Regions from separate parts of the Kitasatospora sp. NPDC089509 genome, predicted to be linked through region 1. Evidence: riboswitches for the same ligand, from Rfam matches in the RefSeq annotation. Region 1 holds a riboswitch; each other region holds the start of a gene.

Evidence for each region. A riboswitch is a leader RNA that binds a small molecule or an ion and turns the genes downstream of it on or off. The one in region 1 is predicted to bind thiamine pyrophosphate.
Region 2: another riboswitch for thiamine pyrophosphate. It lies ahead of ACIP4P_RS12070 (purine-cytosine permease family protein); the one in region 1 lies ahead of thiO (glycine oxidase ThiO).
Region 3: another riboswitch for thiamine pyrophosphate. It lies ahead of thiC (phosphomethylpyrimidine synthase ThiC); the one in region 1 lies ahead of thiO (glycine oxidase ThiO).

What each region holds. Positions count from the first base shown of each region.
Region 1 covers NZ_JBIVHS010000033.1:81,331-86,779, reverse strand. Annotated here, with positions in the region: gene pknB (Stk1 family PASTA domain-containing Ser/Thr kinase) at 1-623, opposite strand, end outside; gene ACIP4P_RS40630 (thiazole synthase) at 783-1,580, opposite strand; gene thiS (sulfur carrier protein ThiS) at 1,584-1,784, opposite strand; gene thiO (glycine oxidase ThiO) at 1,835-3,019, opposite strand; TPP riboswitch at 3,014-3,126, opposite strand; gene ACIP4P_RS40615 (NAD(P)/FAD-dependent oxidoreductase) at 3,224-4,420, shown strand; gene ACIP4P_RS40610 (Rv2175c family DNA-binding protein) at 4,454-4,819, shown strand; gene thiE (thiamine phosphate synthase) at 4,819-5,449, shown strand, end outside.
Region 2 covers NZ_JBIVHS010000004.1:526,754-532,202, reverse strand. Annotated here, with positions in the region: gene ACIP4P_RS12090 (FAD-binding oxidoreductase) at 1-177, opposite strand, end outside; gene ACIP4P_RS12085 (MerR family transcriptional regulator) at 324-1,151, opposite strand; tRNA gene ACIP4P_RS12080 (tRNA-Ser) at 1,279-1,366, opposite strand; gene ACIP4P_RS12075 (trypsin-like peptidase domain-containing protein) at 1,441-3,363, opposite strand; TPP riboswitch at 3,572-3,720, shown strand; gene ACIP4P_RS12070 (purine-cytosine permease family protein) at 3,713-5,119, shown strand; gene ACIP4P_RS12065 (glycerophosphodiester phosphodiesterase) at 5,222-5,449, shown strand, end outside.
Region 3 covers NZ_JBIVHS010000020.1:23,748-29,196, reverse strand. Annotated here, with positions in the region: gene ACIP4P_RS32085 (hypothetical protein) at 1-605, shown strand, start outside; gene ACIP4P_RS32080 (LysR family transcriptional regulator) at 563-1,492, opposite strand; gene ACIP4P_RS32075 (VOC family protein) at 1,628-2,032, shown strand; gene thiC (phosphomethylpyrimidine synthase ThiC) at 2,110-3,924, opposite strand; TPP riboswitch at 3,920-4,055, opposite strand; gene ACIP4P_RS32065 (DUF5326 family protein) at 4,272-4,472, opposite strand; gene tenA (thiaminase II) at 4,653-5,327, opposite strand.

The sequences.
Region 1 (5,449 bases):
GCGTAGACGTCGACCCGCTGGTCGGTGGGGGCGTCCGGGAGGATCTGCTCGGGGGCCAGGTAGGAGACCGTGCCCATGACGGTGCCGCCGGTGGCGGTGCTGGTCGAGGTGGGGGCGCCCTCGGCGCTGCCGAGCACCCGGACCAGGCCGAAGTCGGCGACCTTGACCAGACCGGTCTCGGTGATCAGCACGTTCTCCGGCTTGACGTCCCGGTGGACCAGCCCGGCCCGGTGGGCGGCGCCGAGGGCGGCGAGCACCGGCTCCAGCACGTCCAGGGCGGCCCGGACGGACAGCGCGCCGCGGTCGCGCAGCAGGTCGCGCAGGGTGCGGCCGGGCACGTACTCCATGGCGAGGAAAACGTTTCCGCCGTCCGCGCCCTGGTCGAAGACGTTGACCACATTGGGGTGGGTGAGCTTGGCGACCGCCTTGGCCTCACGGATGAAGCGGGCGGTGAAGCCCTCGTCGCCGGCCAGCTGGGGGTGCATCACCTTGAGGGCGACCACCCGGTCCAGCCGGGTGTCGGTGCCCTTGTAGACGGTGGACATCCCGCCGGTCGCGATCCGCTGCTCGACCCGGTACCGGTTGTCGAGCAGGGCGCCGATCAGGGGGTCGTGCAAGGCCATGTCCACCCGGCGAGTCTAGTGGGGCGCCCGGCCGCCGGTCCCGGCGGACACCGCTCCGGGACCGGCTTGTGACACGGCCTACACGGCCTACACGGCCTACACGGCCTACACGGCCTACACGGCCTACACGGCCTGCACGGGCTGTGCGGCCGGTGCGGGCTAGAAGGCCGGCCGCTCGCGGGAGTCCAGGTCGGCGCGGCCCGCCATCGCGGAGGAGGCCTCGGCGTGGAAGCGGCGCGGGATGCGGCCGGCCCGGTGGGCGAGCCGGCCCGCCTCGGCGGCGTGCCGCATCGCCTCGGCCATCAGCACCGGCTCCTGGGCCCGGGTCACCGCGGAGGCGAGCATCACCGCCGCGCAGCCCAGCTCCATCGCCAGCGCCACGTCGGAGGCGGTGCCGGCGCCCGCGTCCAGGATCACCGGGACGCCCGCGTCCTCGACGATCAGCTGGAAGTTGTGCGGGTTGCGGATGCCCAGGCCGGAGCCGATCGGCGAGCCCAGCGGCATGATCGCCGCGCAGCCGACGTCCTCCAGCTTGCGCGCCAGCACCGGGTCGTCGTTGGTGTACGGGAGCACCGTGAAGCCGTCGTCGACCAGCGTCTCGGCGGCGTCCAGCAGCTCGATCGGGTCCGGCAGCAGGGTCCGCTCGTCGGCGATCACCTCCAGCTTCACCCAGTCGGTGCCGAGCGCCTCGCGGGCCAGCCGGGCGGTCAGCACGGCCTCGCCGGCGGTGAAGCAGCCGGCCGTGTTGGGCAGTACCCGGATGCCGTTGCGGGTGAGCACGTCCAGGACGGAGCCCTGGGTGGTGGCGTCCACCCGGCGCATGGCCACGGTGGTCAGCTCGGTGCCGGAGGCGAGCAGGGCGCGCTCCAGTACCTCCAGGCTCGGTGCTCCGCCGGTGCCCATGATCAGCCGGGAGGAGAAGGTCGTCCCGGCGATGGTCAGCAGGTCGTCGGCCATGGCTCAGCCTCCCTGGACGGCGGTGAGGATCTCGATCCGGTCGCCGCTGTTCAGTGCCGTCGCGGGCCACGAACTGCGCGGCACCACGGCCTCGTTGAGGGCGGCGGCGACACCGCTGTGGGCGGTGCTGACGGTGGCCACCAGGGCCGCGAGGGTGGTGGCGGCGGGCACCAGGCGGGGCTCGCCGTTGACGGTCAGCTCGATCTCGGTCGTGTCGATCCCGGTCGTGTCGAGCTCGGGCGTGCGGATCTCGGTCATGCGGTGGCCTTCATCAGGGGGGATGCGGGGGAGAACCGGGTGGGCGTGAACGGCCTGGCCAGGTCGGGGACTTCACCGGTCGCCAGGTAGTCGGCGAGCAGGTCGGCGGTCACCGGGGTGAGCAGCACCCCGTTGCGGTAGTGGCCGGTCGCGGCGATCAGCCCGGGCAGTGCGGTCGGGCCCAGCAGCGGGGCGTTGTCCGGCGAGCCGGGGCGCAGTCCGGCGGCCGTCTCGGACAGCGGGAGTTCGGTGATCCCCGGGACCAACTCATGCGCGTCACGCAGGAGTTCGTACACCCCGCCGGCCGTGACGGTGGTGTCGTAGCCCTGCTCCTCGGTGGTCGCGCCGATCACCAGCTCGCCGTTCTCGCGCGGTACCAGGTACAGGTGTTGGCCGCGCACCACCGCGCGGACGTTGCGGGAGAGGAACGGCCGGTAGGCCTCGGGGATCCGCAGGCGCAGCACCTGCCCCTTCACCGGGCGCACCGCGGGCAGCACCCCCTCGGGCAGGCCGGGCAGCCGGTGGCTGTGCGGGCCGGCGGCGAGCACCACCTGCCCGGCGGTCAGCCGCTCCCCGGTGCTCAGCCGGGCTCCGGTCGCGCGGCCGTCCTCGACCAGCAGCTCGACGGCCTCGGCCCGGTGCAGCAGCACGCCGGCCCGTTCGCAGGCGGCGACCAGGGCCGTGAGCAGCCGGCGCGGGTCCACCTGGTGGTCGTCCGCGACGTGCAGGCCGCCGCGAACCCCCGGGGCGAGCATCGGCTCCAGCCGCCGGGCCTCCCGGCCGGTCAGCCAGGTCGAGTCCAGGCCCAGCCGCTGGTGGAAGGCGTGCAGTTCGCGCAGTTCCTCGCGGTCGTCGGAGTCCAGCGCGACGGCGATGGTGCCGCAGCGGCGGTAGCCTGTGTCCAGGCCGCCGCTCGCTTCGGTGAGCTCGGCGGCGAAGCCCTCGTACCGCCGGTTGGAGGCCACCCCGAGGTGCAGCAGCGGCTCTTCGCCGTACTGCAGCTCGGTGACCGGGGCGAGCATCCCGGCGGCGACCCCGGCCGCGCCCCCGCCGTGCCGGGGGTCGATCACGATCACGTTCCGCAGCCCGCGCTGGGCGGCGCGCCAGGCCACGGCGAGGCCGATGACGCCCCCGCCGATCACCAGTACGTCCGCGTGGCTGCCTGCTGACAAGCGTGACAAAGCTGCTCTTCTCCCTTCGCCGGTATGACCCGGATCAGGTTCGGACGGTCGCGGGCCGTGTCAGCCCGCCTCTCAGCCCGGTACGCCGGGCTCCCGTGTGGTGCACCCACCTTAACGCCGGGGGTCGGCCCGGCCGAAGGGCCGTGCGAGGGGTGGGACGGGCGGCCACCGGGGGCCACCGGGCCCGTGGGTACAGTGACGGGCGTGGCAGAGCTGAGCAGCGCAACGGAGCTGGTGGTCGTCGTCGGGGCCGGGCTGGCCGGGGCGCAGTGCGCCCTGAAGCTGCGCGAGGGCGGCTGGCCCGGGCGGATCCAGCTGGTCGGCGAGGAGGCGCACCCGCCGTACGACCGGCCGCCGCTCTCCAAGGACGTCCTGCTCGGCAAGGCCGACGCCACCACCCTGGACATCGACTACGACGGCCTCGGCATCGAGCTGCTGACCGGCCGCCGCGCCACCGGCCTCACCCCGGGCGTGCTGCACACCGACGGCGGCGACCTGCGGTACGACTCCCTGGTGATCGCCACCGGCGCCACCCCGCGCGCGCTGCCCGGGGCCGAGCGCGCCCACCTGCTGCACACCCTGGACGACGCGCTGGCGCTGCGCGCCCTGCTCCGCCCCGGCTTGCGGCTGGTGCTGGTCGGTGCGGGCTGGATCGGCGCGGAGGTGTCCACCGCCGCCCGGCAGGCCGGCTGCGCGGTGACCGTGGTCGAGGCCGGTCCGGCGCCGGTGCCCGGGGCGCTGCCGACCGAGGTCGGCTCGGCGATGGCGGCCTGGTACGCGGGGGCCGGGGTGGAACTGCGCTGCGGGGTCGGGGTGGCCGCGGTCGAGCCCGGGGCGGTGCTGCTGGCGGACGGCACCCGCCTGCCCGCCGACGAGGTGGTGGTCGGCGTCGGCGCCCGGCCCGCGACCGGCTGGCTGGCCGGTTCGGCCGTGGAGCTGGACGGCTCCGGCGCGGTGGTCGTGGACGGCCGGCTGCGCACCACCCTGCCCGGGGTGTTCGCGGCCGGGGACTGCGTCAGCTACCCGTCGGCCCGCTCCGGCGCCCGGCTGGCCGTCCAGCACTGGGACCACGCGCTGCAGTCGGGCGGGGCCGCGGCCGCCGCCGTGCTGGGCGCGGACGCGCCGTACGACCCGGTGCCGTACTTCTGGTCCGAGCAGTTCGGGCGGATGGTCCAGTACGCCGGCCGGCACGCGGCGGGCGACGAACTGCTGTGGCGCGGCAGCCCGCAGGACGCCGCCTGGTCGGTGCTCTGGCTGCGCGACGGGGCGCCGAGCGCGCTGCTGGCCGTGGACCGGCCGCGCGACCTCACCCAGGGCCGGAAGCTGATCGAGCGCGGCGCGGTGCTCGACCGGGCCCTCGCCGCGGACCCCGCGGTGCCGCTCAAGGGGGCCACCGCTTAGCGCCGGGCGGTGCCGAGGTGGCAGTCTGGTGGCGTGAGCGAGATCGAAAGCAAGATTGAAGCCCTGGTCACCGAGTGGGTGTACCTCCCCGACATCTCCGAGCAGTGGGGGGTGCTGGTCACCGAGGTCCGCAACATGGTCAAGAAGGGCGAGCTGATCGCCGTCCGGCGCGGCCCGAACAAGTCGCTGCAGGTCCCGGCGGCGTTCATCGACGGCCCGGGCCTGGTCAAGCACCTGCCCGGCACCCTGACCGTGCTGCGCGACTGCGGGTACAACGACGTGGAGATCCTGGAGTGGCTCTTCACCGAGGACCCGTCGCTGCCCGGCAGCCCGATCCAGGCACTGCGGGAGAACCGCGGCACCGAGGTCAAGCGCCGCGCCCAGGCGATGCTGATCTGATGGCGGCGGACACGCTGCGCGCCCGGCTGGCCGACGCCCGGCTCTACCTGTGCACCGACGCCAGGCGCGAGCAGGGCGATCTGGCCGAGTTCCTGGACGCGGCGCTGGCCGGAGGGGTGGACATCGTCCAGCTCCGGGACAAGGGCCTGGAGGCCCGGCAGGAGCTGGCGGCCCTGGAGGTCTTCGCCGACGCCTGCCGCCGACACGGCAAGCTGCTGGCGGTCAACGACCGCGCCGACGTCGCCCACGCGGCCCGGCCGGACGTGCTGCACCTCGGCCAGGACGACCTGCCGGTGCCCGCCGCCCGGGCGATCCTCGGCGAGGACGTGCTGATCGGACGCTCCTGCCACGCCGAGTCCGAGGTGGACGCGGCCGTCGCCGAGCCGGGTGTCGACTACTTCTGCACCGGCCCGGTCTGGCCGACCCCGACCAAGCCGGGCCGCCACGCGCCGGGCCTCGACCTGGTCTCGTACGCGGCGAAGCAGGCCACCGACCGGCCGTGGTTCGCGATCGGCGGGATCGACCTCGGCAACCTGGACGAGGTGCTGGCCGCCGGCGCCCGGCGGATCGTGGTGGTCCGGGCGATCACCGCGGCCGAGGACCCGCGGGCGGCCGCCGCCGAGCTGGCCC
Region 2 (5,449 bases), on a different contig from region 1:
GGCGGTGCGCAGCACGTGCTGCACCTGCTCGACGGTCTCCGGGAACACCACCACGGCGGGCACCCCGGCGGCGCAGAAGCCCGCCATGTCATGGCTGTAGGCGGCGGTCACGTCCGGATCCACCACCACCGCGTCCGCCGGGAGGCCCTGCGCCAGCCGGTCCGTCAGATCACTCATCGCCGCCTCCACTCGCCGCCCGCCCCGCCACCTCCGCACTCTGCCCGGCGGGCAGGGGGCGGGCAAGTGGGCCTCGGGGCGGAACGGTCGCCGCGGGGAGCGGGCGGCGCCCCGCCGCGGGGTCACGGTGGGGCGCCGCCGAGGAGCTACCTCCGGGTGACCGGCTCCTGGAGCTCGACGACCCAGCCGGACACGTCGTCCGGGCACTCCAGGTAGCGCTCGCGCGCGTACCCGGCCGTGCGGTAGCCGTTCTCCTCGATGAAGCGGGCCAGCGCCTGGAAGCTGCCGAGCGCGTCCTCCATCGAACCGCGGTGGACGATGGTCACCGCCTCCTCGATCGGCGCCAGGTCCACCACCTCGAAGTCGTCCCGGCCGCCGCGCACCGAGGGCGCGACCTGGACGGCGGCCACGACCACCACCGAGCCGTCCCGCTCCGGCGAGTCCTCGTACCGGGCGACGGACGGGCCGACCTCCTCGATCCCGGCCTCCGCCAGCCGCCGGCACAGCTCGTCGAACAGCGGGCCGACCACCGGCGTGATGTCCTCGGGCGCGTAACCGGCCGCCACACCGGACAGTTGGGCCACCCTGACGGACGGCACGGGCTTCACCACGACATCGTGCTGGGACATGTTCCCCTCGCTCTCGATCGTTCGGAGCCTCGCCTCCACCCGGGCCAACCGCCGCTCGTCCGCGGCGATCGCCTCGGCGAGTTGGGCCCGTCGCAGCCGCAGCATCCCGCGCAGTTCGACGGCCTCCGGCCGCTCGTCCAGAACGGTCCGGACCTGCTGCAGCGTGAAGCCGAGCTCCTTGAGCGCGATCACCCGGTTCAGCCGGGCGAGTTGACCCGCCTCGTAGAAGCGGTACCCGGTGGCCGGGTCGACCCGGGCGGGCCTGAGCAGCCCGATCGCGTCGTAGTGGTGCAGCATCCGCACCGACACCCGGCCGTGGCTGGCGAAGTCTCCGATGTTCAACATGGTGCTCCCACTCCACTGCCTCCCACGGTGTCAGGGTCAACCCCGCCCGGGAACCGCCCCGGGAAACACCGAAGGCGGGTGCCGAGTGGTCTCGGCACCCGCCTTGAGCAGGTGGTTCTCCTACCAGCGGAGAGCGTGGGATTCGAACCCACGGTGACGGGTCACGCCACGACAGTTTTCAAGACTGTTCCCTTAGGCCGCTCGGGCAGCTCTCCAGGCGGAGGTCAGCCTAACGGGTCCGGCGGGCTTCGGTGCACACGATTGCGTGCACCCGGGGGTCACCCGCGGGTCACTGGTCGCCGTCCCGCTGGCCGAGCGTGACCTTGGTGTTCATGGTCTGGCCGTTGCGGGTGTACTCGACGTCGACGGTCTCGCCCGGCTTGTGCGTCCAGATCCGGCTGACCAGGGCCGGGCCGTTCTCGATCGGGGCACCGCCGAGCTTGGTGATGACGTCGCCCGGCTTGAGGCCGGCCTTGTCGGCCGCGCCGCCGGGGGTGACGGCCGGCTGGCCCTGGACGTCCTTGGTCTGGATCTGCGCGCCGTCGCCCTTGTAGTCGTCGTTGCGCAGCACGTCGAGCTTGGCGTAGACCGGCTTGCCGGTCTTGATCAGGGTGTCGGCGACCCACTTGGCCTGGTTGATCGGGATGGCGAAGCCCAGGCCGATGCTGCCGGCCCGGCCGTTGGCGGAGGCGTTGGACTGGATCGCCGAGTTGATGCCGATCACCGCGCCGCTGGAGTCCAGCAGCGGGCCGCCGGAGTTGCCGGGGTTGATCGAGGCGTCGGTCTGCAGGGCGTTCATGTACGACGCCTGCGAGCCGGTGTCGTCGCCGGAGGCCACCGGACGGTCCTTGGCGCTGACGATGCCGCTGGTGACGGTGGACTCCAGGCCGTACGGGGCACCGATCGCCACGGTGGCGTCACCGACGTTGACCTTGTCGGAGTCGGCCAGCGGCAGCGGCGCCAGCTTGGCCTTCGGCGGGTTGTCGATCTTGACCACGGCGACGTCGTAGCCCTCGGCGTGGCCCAGCACCGAGGCGCTGTAGGAGGTGCCGTCGGCGAACTTGACGGTCAGTTTGCCGCCGCTGCCGGTCAGGGTCGGCGCGACCACGTGGTTGTTGGTGAGGATGTGGCCCTCGGTGTCGAAGACGAAGCCGGTGCCGGTGCCGGACTCGCCGTTGCCCTGCGCCTTGATGGTGACGACGCTGGGCAGCGCCTTCTGCGCGATGCTGGCGATCGAACCGGGGACGGGCTCGTTCTTCTGGGTGTTGCTGGCCTGGACGGTGGTGCTGCGGTGGTCGTCCGCCAGGCTGGGGCTGCCGGTGCGGTCGGTGGCGACCACGCCGATCGCGCCGCCCGCGACACCGGCGACCAGGGCGACGGCGGCGAGCAGGGCCACCAGGCCACCGCGCTTCTTGCGCGGGCCGCCGGGGCCGGTCGGACCGCCGGGGTACTCGGCCGGGTAGCCGAGCGGGCCGCCGGGACCGCCGGGGTAGCCCGCGCCGCCGGAGCCGGTCTCCTGGCCGCCCCAGCCGCCGAGCGGCTGGCCGGCGCCGAAGGGGTGGTGGGCGGGGCCGGCGGGCGCGCCGGGGGCCGGGGCGCCGTACGGCTCCTGCCCGTGGGCGGCCGGGGCGCCGTAGCCGTCCTGGGCACCGGCGGCGGGGACGCCGTGGGCCGGGGTCGCGTACGGGTTGGTGCCCGGGACGCCCGGCGCCAGGGCGGGCGCGGCCGGGGCGGCCGGAGCCGCGACCGGGGCGGGCGCGACCGGCGGCGCGGGCGGCAGCACCGGCGGCGGGGCGTCGATGTAACCGGTGACCGGGTCGACGGCGGGCTCCTCGACGGCCGGCGCGGCCGGGGCCTCCGGCGCGGGGACCTTGGTGAAGGCCATCGTGGGCTGGTGCCCGCCCTCGGCCGGAGCGGCCTCGACCTCGACGGGCTCGGCCACGACGGGCTCGGCGGCCGGCTCGGGCACCCGGCTGAACGCCATGGTCGGCTGGTGACCACCGTCGACGACGGGCTCCGCGTCCGCCGTCGGCCCGGCCACCGGCTCGGCGACGACGGGCTCCGCGGCCGGCTCCGGGACCCGGCTGAACGCCATGGTCGGCTTGTGACCGCCCTGAGCGGTGCCCTCGGACGCGGTAACGGCCGCCTCCGGCGCCCCCGCGGGCTGCTCCCCCTGCGGCCCGGCGGGCCCAACCTCGCGCTCGGTGCTCACGGACGACCTCCATAGCTGACAGAACCAAGGACCATAGTTTTTCGCACTGCCGATTCGATTGCCGTAAGGACCCCTCTGAAGAACTCATAAGAATCCTTAGGCGGCACCGACGACCGGGGCTCCCCACCCCCGCCCGGCGTCCCGCGATGCGGACCGCGCACCTGGTGGCCTTTGGCGTTCGTACCCGTGCCGGTTAGCCTGTCGCTCCAAACTGACACGCGGGAGCTTGGACCGACCAGGCTGAGAGTGCGCATGTCGACCGTACGCCAGGCGAGTGACCGGCGGACCGTCGAGGGGGCGCTGACCGCCGGAACCTGTCCGGGTAATGCCGGCGTAGGGAGTATCGGCCATGCCGCCTGCTTCGTCATCCTCTTCTCCGGGCGCGCCCGCGTCCAAGGATTTCCCGCCGGCCTCCGGCGCGACCGCGGTACTCGACTATCGGGTCGAGGCGCCGCTGGTGCTGGACACCGAGCCGCCGCGCACCCTGCGCTTCCGGGACCACTTCGCGCTCTGGATGAACCTCGGCGTCAGCCTGATCGGCTTCTCCACCGCGGCCACCGTGCTCGGCACGAAGGGCAGCGAGCTGTCGCTGGCCGCCGCGGTGACGGCGATCGTGACCGGTACCGCGGTCGGCACCGCGATGCTCGGCGTCGCCGCACTGATCGGCGCCCGGACCGGCGCCCCGGCGATGGCCAACCTGCGTGGCCTGTTCGGCACCCGGCTGTCCTACCTGCCGACGGTGCTGAACATCGTCCAGTGCATCGGCTGGGGCGTGTTCGAGCTGCTGACCATCGCGGCGGGCGCCCAGACCGTCGCCCACACCACCGGCTACCGCTGGCTGTTCGTGCTGCTCGCGGGCGCGCTCACCACCGCGCTGACGATCTGGCCGCTGGGCTCGATCGCAGTGCTGCGCCGCTTCGTGGCCGGGGCGGTCGCGGTCGCGATGGTGTACTTCACCGTCCAGCTGGGCCGACAGGGCGTGCCGGACCCGGGCGCGGGCAACTGGCACGGCTTCCTGGGCGCCACCGACGCGATGATCGCGGTGTCGATCTCCTTCGTCCCGATGGCCGCCGACTACACCCGGCACTCGCGCACCCCGCGCTCGGCGTTCTGGGGGAGCTTCTCCGGCTACACCGTCGCCCAGGTCTGGTGCTACGTGCTGGGCCTGATGGCGCTGCTGCAGTCCGACGGCGACCCGAGCCGGATCTTCGACTCCTTCCTGGGCGTCTGGGCCGGCTGGCTGTTCCTGCTGGTGCTGGTGCTGCGCGAGACCGACCAGTCCTTCGCCAACGTCTACTCGACCGCGATGTCGCTGCAGAACCTGCTGCCGCGGGTGGACCGCCGGGTGCTGAGCGGCGGCATCGGCGTGCTGACCACCGTGCTGGCCCTGCGGATCGACCGGTTCACCGACACCTACAGCAACTTCCTCGGCCTGATCGGCTCGGTGTTCGTGCCGCTGCTCGCCGTACTGGCGGTGGACTACTTCTTCGGCGCCGGCCGGCTCGGCTGGGACCTCTCCGAGCGGGCGCCGTCCCGCTGGCCGATGCTGCTGCCGTGGGTGCTGGGCTTCGCCGTCTACCAGTTCATCGCGCCGACCGCGGTGGCCGACTGGTGGGTGGACTTCTGGACCTCCGCCCAGCAGGCACTGCACTTCACCCCGCAGGAGTGGACCTCGGCCTCGCTGTTCGCCTTCCTGGTGCCGGCCCTGGCCACCTGGGCGCTCACCCCGCTGACCCGGCGCGCCGCCCGGGGCTGAGGCCCGGTGGGCCACGGGGCCGGGCCCTCCCGTCCGGGAGTCGGCCCGGCCCCGCAGGTTGGCGCCGTCTTCGCCCCCGCTTCACCTGCGCCCCCTATCGTTATGGCCGTGACCAGCCAAGACCCGTCCAAGCCGCGCACCGTGCCGTCCGTCCAGGTGATCGCCCACCGCGGTTCCTCCCACGCCCTGCCCGAGCACACCCTCGCGGCCTACCGGCGCGCGCTCGACGAGGGCGCGGACGCCGTCGAGTGCGACGTCCGGGTGACCGCCGACGGCCACCTGGTCTGCGTGCACGACCGCCGGATCGGCCGGGTCTCGAACGGTCGGGGC
Region 3 (5,449 bases), on a different contig from region 1:
CCGACGTCGAACCGTACGCCCCCGGCCTGCTCGGCCAGCTCCGCTCGGGCAACGGCGGCGCCGGACTGTTCCCCGTCCTCACCGTGCTCACCCCGATCCTGGCCTGGGCCGCCGCGCTCGTCCTGCTGCTGGTCGGCTACCTGCTGCGCGCCGCCGACCCGGGCCGGCTGCTCGCCCGCTCGCTGGTCACGGCGGGCTGGGTGGCCCTCGCCGCCGGGATCGCCGCGATGGCCATCGGCGTGATCGGGCTGCTGCTCACCGCCATACGCGACGGCGCCACCGCCGTCCCGGCCGGCACCGACCCGGAACTGGCCGCCGAACTCGCCACCGCCCGCACCGAATGGCGCACCGCCCTGCGCACCCGCGGCCTGCTGCCCTACCTCCACTCCCACCTCCCCGCCGTCCCCGGCCGCCCCGCCCCGGGCTTCACCAGCCCCGACTTCGCCAGCCCCGGCTACACCCCGCCGGCCTTCACCAGCCCCGGCCCCGACGGCCTCACCGACCCCGACGGCCGCACCCCCCGCCCCGCCGCCTTCACCCCGCCCGACTTCACCGGCCCCGGCTACACCCCGCCCGACTTCACCGGCCCGGACGACGTCGGCTGACCCGCCCCGCCCGCCACCTCGGCGGCGGCGCGGACGAAGGCGCGGACCCGCTCGGTGGTGTTGCCCGGGCGCCAGACCGGGCCGCGCTCGATGGGTGGCGCGTCGTGGATCGGGACGTAGGCGAGGTCGGGGCGCGGGTAGTAGAGCCGGCAGAGCTCGCCGACCGGGAGGACGCCCCGGCCCATCGCGACCAGGCTGAGCATCTCGGAGAAGGTCCCGCCGGACGGCCCCTTGGGGACGGGCCGCCCCGAGGGGGTGCGGTCCGGGGTGCGGTCCCGCTTGAAGCCGACCGAGGTCACCGCCGGGTACTGCACCACCGGGTGGTCCGCCAGCACGTCGAGCGACACCGAGGCCTCGGCCGCCAGCGGGTGCCCGGCCGGGAGGGCCAGCACCCGGCGCTCGGTGAGCAGCACCGGGCCGACGGCCATGCCGTCGAAGGGGTAGGAGGCGACCAGGACGTCGATCGAGCCGTCCTCCAGGCTCGCACGGGAGTTGGACAGCTGCACCTCCCGCACGGCCACCCGGCAGTCCGGGTGCCGCTCGCCGAACAGCGCCACCACCTTGAGCAGCACGGGCGCCGTCCACTCCCCGAGGAACGCCACCCGCAGCTCCCCGGTCACCCCCCGCCCGGCGTCCACCGCCCGCCGCAGCGCCTCCGCCATCGCGGCCACCGCCGGCCCGAGGTCCGCCGCCAGCTGCCGCCCCACCGGGGTGGGCCGCACGGAACGGCTGGTGCGCTCGAACAGCGGTGCACCGATCCGGCGTTCGAGCTTCCGCACCACCTGGCTGACCCGGCCGGTGGTCAGGCCCAGCCGCTCGGCCGTCCGGCCGAAGTGCAGTTCCTCGGTCAGTGCGAGGAGGACCTCGACCTCCAGCCGCTCCAGCATGCCGCCCCCGTTCCCCGCCCGGCATCGTTTAGTCCGACTCAACGATCGTACGGCGATCAGCCGTTGAAGATCACTCCCGGCCGGAGGATCGTGGAACCCGTCCCCACCGAACCCTCACCACCGGAGCCGATCACCATGCGCGTCGTCGCCCTCGACCACCTGGTCCTCAACGTCGCCGACATCGAGCGGTCGCTCGCCTTCTACACCGGCCTGCTCGGCCTGGAGCCGGTCCGGGTCGACGAGTGGCGGGCCGGCCAGGTCTCCTTCCCCTCCGTCCGGGTCTCCCCCGGAACGATCATCGACCTCTTCCACCGCCCCCGCCACGAGTCCAACGTCGACCACATCTGCCTCACCGTCGAACCCCTCGACTGGCAGGAGGTCGTCGACTCCGGCGTCTTCACCGTCCTCGACGGCCCCGGCCCCCGCTACGGCGCCCGCGGCACCGCCACCTCCCTCTACGTCCAGGACCCGGACGGCAACACCGTCGAACTCCGCTGGTACCCCCAGGACGTCCCCGGCGCCACCGCAGCCACCGCCTGAGGCCGGAACCGACGAAGCGCCGCCCCCGGAGAAGCTCCGGGGACGGCGCTCAGGTGACCGTTATCCGGTGTCCGGCGTCAGTCGACCAGCGGGAGGTAGACCTTGTTGCCCTGGGCCGCGAACTCGGCGGACTTCTCCGCCATGCCGGCCAGGGCCTCGGCGTCGAAGTCGCTGGAGACGGCCGTGGAGCCGTCGCCGTGCTCGTCGCGGATCTTCTGGGAGATCTTCATCGAGCAGAACTTCGGGCCGCACATCGAGCAGAAGTGGGCCGTCTTGGCGGGTTCGGCGGGGAGGGTCTCGTCGTGGAAGTCGCGGGCGGTCTCCGGGTCGAGGGCCAGGTTGAACTGGTCCTCCCAGCGGAACTCGAACCGGGCGTCGGAGAGGGCGTCGTCCCAAGCCTGGGCGCCGGGGTGGCCCTTGGCGAGGTCGGCGGCGTGCGCGGCGATCTTGTAGGTGATCACGCCGGTCTTGACGTCGTCCCGGTTGGGCAGGCCCAGGTGCTCCTTGGGCGTGACGTAGCAGAGCATCGCGGTGCCCCACCAGGCGATCATCGCGGCGCCGATGCCCGAGGTGATGTGGTCGTAGCCGGGGGCGACGTCGGTGGTGAGCGGGCCGAGGGTGTAGAACGGCGCCTCGTCGCAGATCTCCTTCTGGAGATCCATGTTCTCCTTGATCTTGTGCATCGGGACGTGGCCCGGGCCCTCGATCATCACCTGGACGCCGCGCTCGCGGGCGATCCGGCCGAGCTCGCCGAGGGTCTGCAGCTCGGCGAACTGCGCCTCGTCGTTGGCGTCGGCGATGGAGCCGGGGCGCAGGCCGTCACCGAGCGAGAAGGTGACGTCGTAGGCCGCCAGGATGTCGCAGAGTTCCTCGAAGTTGGTGTAGAGGAAGTTCTCCTGGTGGTGCGCCAGGCACCAGGCGGCCATGATCGAGCCGCCGCGCGAGACGATGCCGGTCTTGCGGCGCGCGGTGAGCGGGACGTACCGCAGCAGCACGCCGGCGTGCACGGTCATGTAGTCGACGCCCTGCTCGCACTGCTCGATGATGGTGTCCCGGTAGACCTCCCAACTCAGCTCCTCGGCCTTGCCGTCCACCTTCTCCAGGGCCTGGTAGAGCGGCACGGTGCCGATCGGCACGGGGGAGTTGCGCAGGATCCACTCGCGGGTGGTGTGGATGTTGCGGCCGGTGGAGAGGTCCATGACGGTGTCGGCACCCCAGCGGGTGGCCCAGGTCATCTTCTCCACCTCCTCCTCGATCGAGGAGGTGACGGCGGAGTTGCCGATGTTGGCGTTGATCTTCACCAGGAAGTTGGTGCCGATGATGGCCGGCTCCACCTCGGGGTGGTTCACGTTCACCGGGATGACGGCCCGGCCGCGGGCCACCTCGTCCCGTACGAACTCCGGCTCCAGGCCCTCCCGGAGGGCCACGTACTCCATCTCCGGCGTCACCACGCCCCGCCTGGCGTAGGCGAGTTGGGTGACGGCGACACCGCCGCGACCGCGCAGCGGACGGCGCGGGCGGCCGGGGAAGACCGCGTCCAGGTTCCGCAGGTTCCCGCCGCGCGGCGAGGTGTGCTTGATGCCGTCGTCCTCGGGGCGCGCCTCGCGGCCGTCGTACTCCTCGACGTCGCCGCGCTGACGGATCCACGCGTCGCGCAGGGCGGGCAGGCCGCGCCGGACGTCGGGCTCGTACGCCGGGTCGGTGTACGGGCCGGAGGTGTCGTACAGCGGGACGGTCCGGCCGTTGGTGAGCTGCACCTCGCGGTACGGGACCCGCAGGTCGGGGCGGGATCCGTCGCGGTAGGCCTTGCGCCAGGCCGGCGTCGGGTAGCCGGTGCGCTCGCTGCTGGGGGCGCCCTGGGCAGACTGCGGCTGTGCTTCGAACGTGGTCATCTGACCTCATACTCCCTACGCCGGCATTACCCGGTCCAGGTTCCTGCGGTCGACGCAGCCGTCGGTCCGTCCGTCGACGGTCCGGTCAGCGTCCTCTCAGCCCGGTGCTCCGAGCTCCCGCGTCGCAGGCGGTGTTGCCTGCACATGACGCCCAACACGGTAGCGAGCCGATCGCCGCAGGTCCAGACGGTCCCCGGAACGGATCCGGCCGGGACGAGAGCGGGAGGAGACCGGGGCGGCGCCGGGGGGGCGACCGGGAAAAGGCCGAGGCCCGGCCCCCGCGAACGGGGTACCGGGCCTCCGGAGGTGCTCCGCGCGGAGTCCGACGTGCGGCGCGCGGAGCGGGGTCAGCTCTTGGCGGCCTTCTTCACCAGGATCACCACGGCGGCGGCGATGCCGACGACCACCAGCAGCTTGATCACGATGCTCAGCAGGGCGCCGACGACGCCGAAGACGAAGGCGATGATGTTCCAGGCCAGCACCAGGACCAGCACCGGGATGACGATGTTGCGCACCCAGGAGGGCAGCGACTTCCAGAGCTCAGCCATGTCGGTTCTCCTTCTCCCCTCGGGTCGGCTGCCGTCCGGTGGCCGCATCCCGCTTGCTTCGACACTTCGATCGTACGGGGGCGCAGACGCCGGAACGAGGGCCTGCGGCCCGGAGAGAACCCCTAGATCACCCCTATCCGCACCCCCGGGGGGACCCCCGAGAAACGGCGGGTGAACCGGTCAGACCGGCCAGCGCTCCCCGCGCCAGGCGGCGTCCCAGAACATCCACTCGTAGCGCGAGGTGGTCCCGAAGTGCTCGACCACCCTTCGCCGTTCGGCCGCCGAGAGCTCCTCGCCGATCCGGTCGGTGAGCGCCAGCACCCGGCGGACCACGGACTGGAAGGCCTCGTCTCCGTAGGTGCCGATCCACTTGGCGTACAGCGGGTCGGGGGAGCCCTGGGCGAGCAGGGCCTCGCCGACCCGGGCGTAGATCCAGTAGCAGGGCAGCACCGCGCCGAGCGCCTCGGCGAAGGACCCGCCGTAGACGGTGGCCAGCAGGTAGCTGGTGTAGGCCCGGGTGGTCGGCAGCACCGGCTCGGCGGCGGCCTCCGCGGCGGTGCCGCCGAAGGCGGTCAGGAACTCGGCGTGCATGCCCTGTTCGGCGGCGAGCGCGCCGACCGCGTCGTCCGCGAAGGCCCGGACGTCCGCCTCGCCGGGCGCCTTGGCGGCGCAGACGGCGAGTGCGCGGGCGTAGTCGCGCAGGTAGTGCGAGTCCTGGACGACGAAGTGGCGGAAGGCCTCGCGCGGCAGGGTGCCGTCGGTGAGGCCGCCGATGAAGGGGTGGGCGAGGATCTCGGCGTAGATCGGCTCGATCGACGCCCAGAGCTCGTCGGTGAGGCTGAGGCTACGGGTCATGCGAACGACCCTAGCCCGACCGGCCCCGGCACCCGCGTCCGGTCCTCCGTCGTCCGGCCCGCCCGGGTTCAGTCCGCCCGCGTCCGGTCCTCCGTCATCCGGCCCTCCGAGGCCCCGCTCTC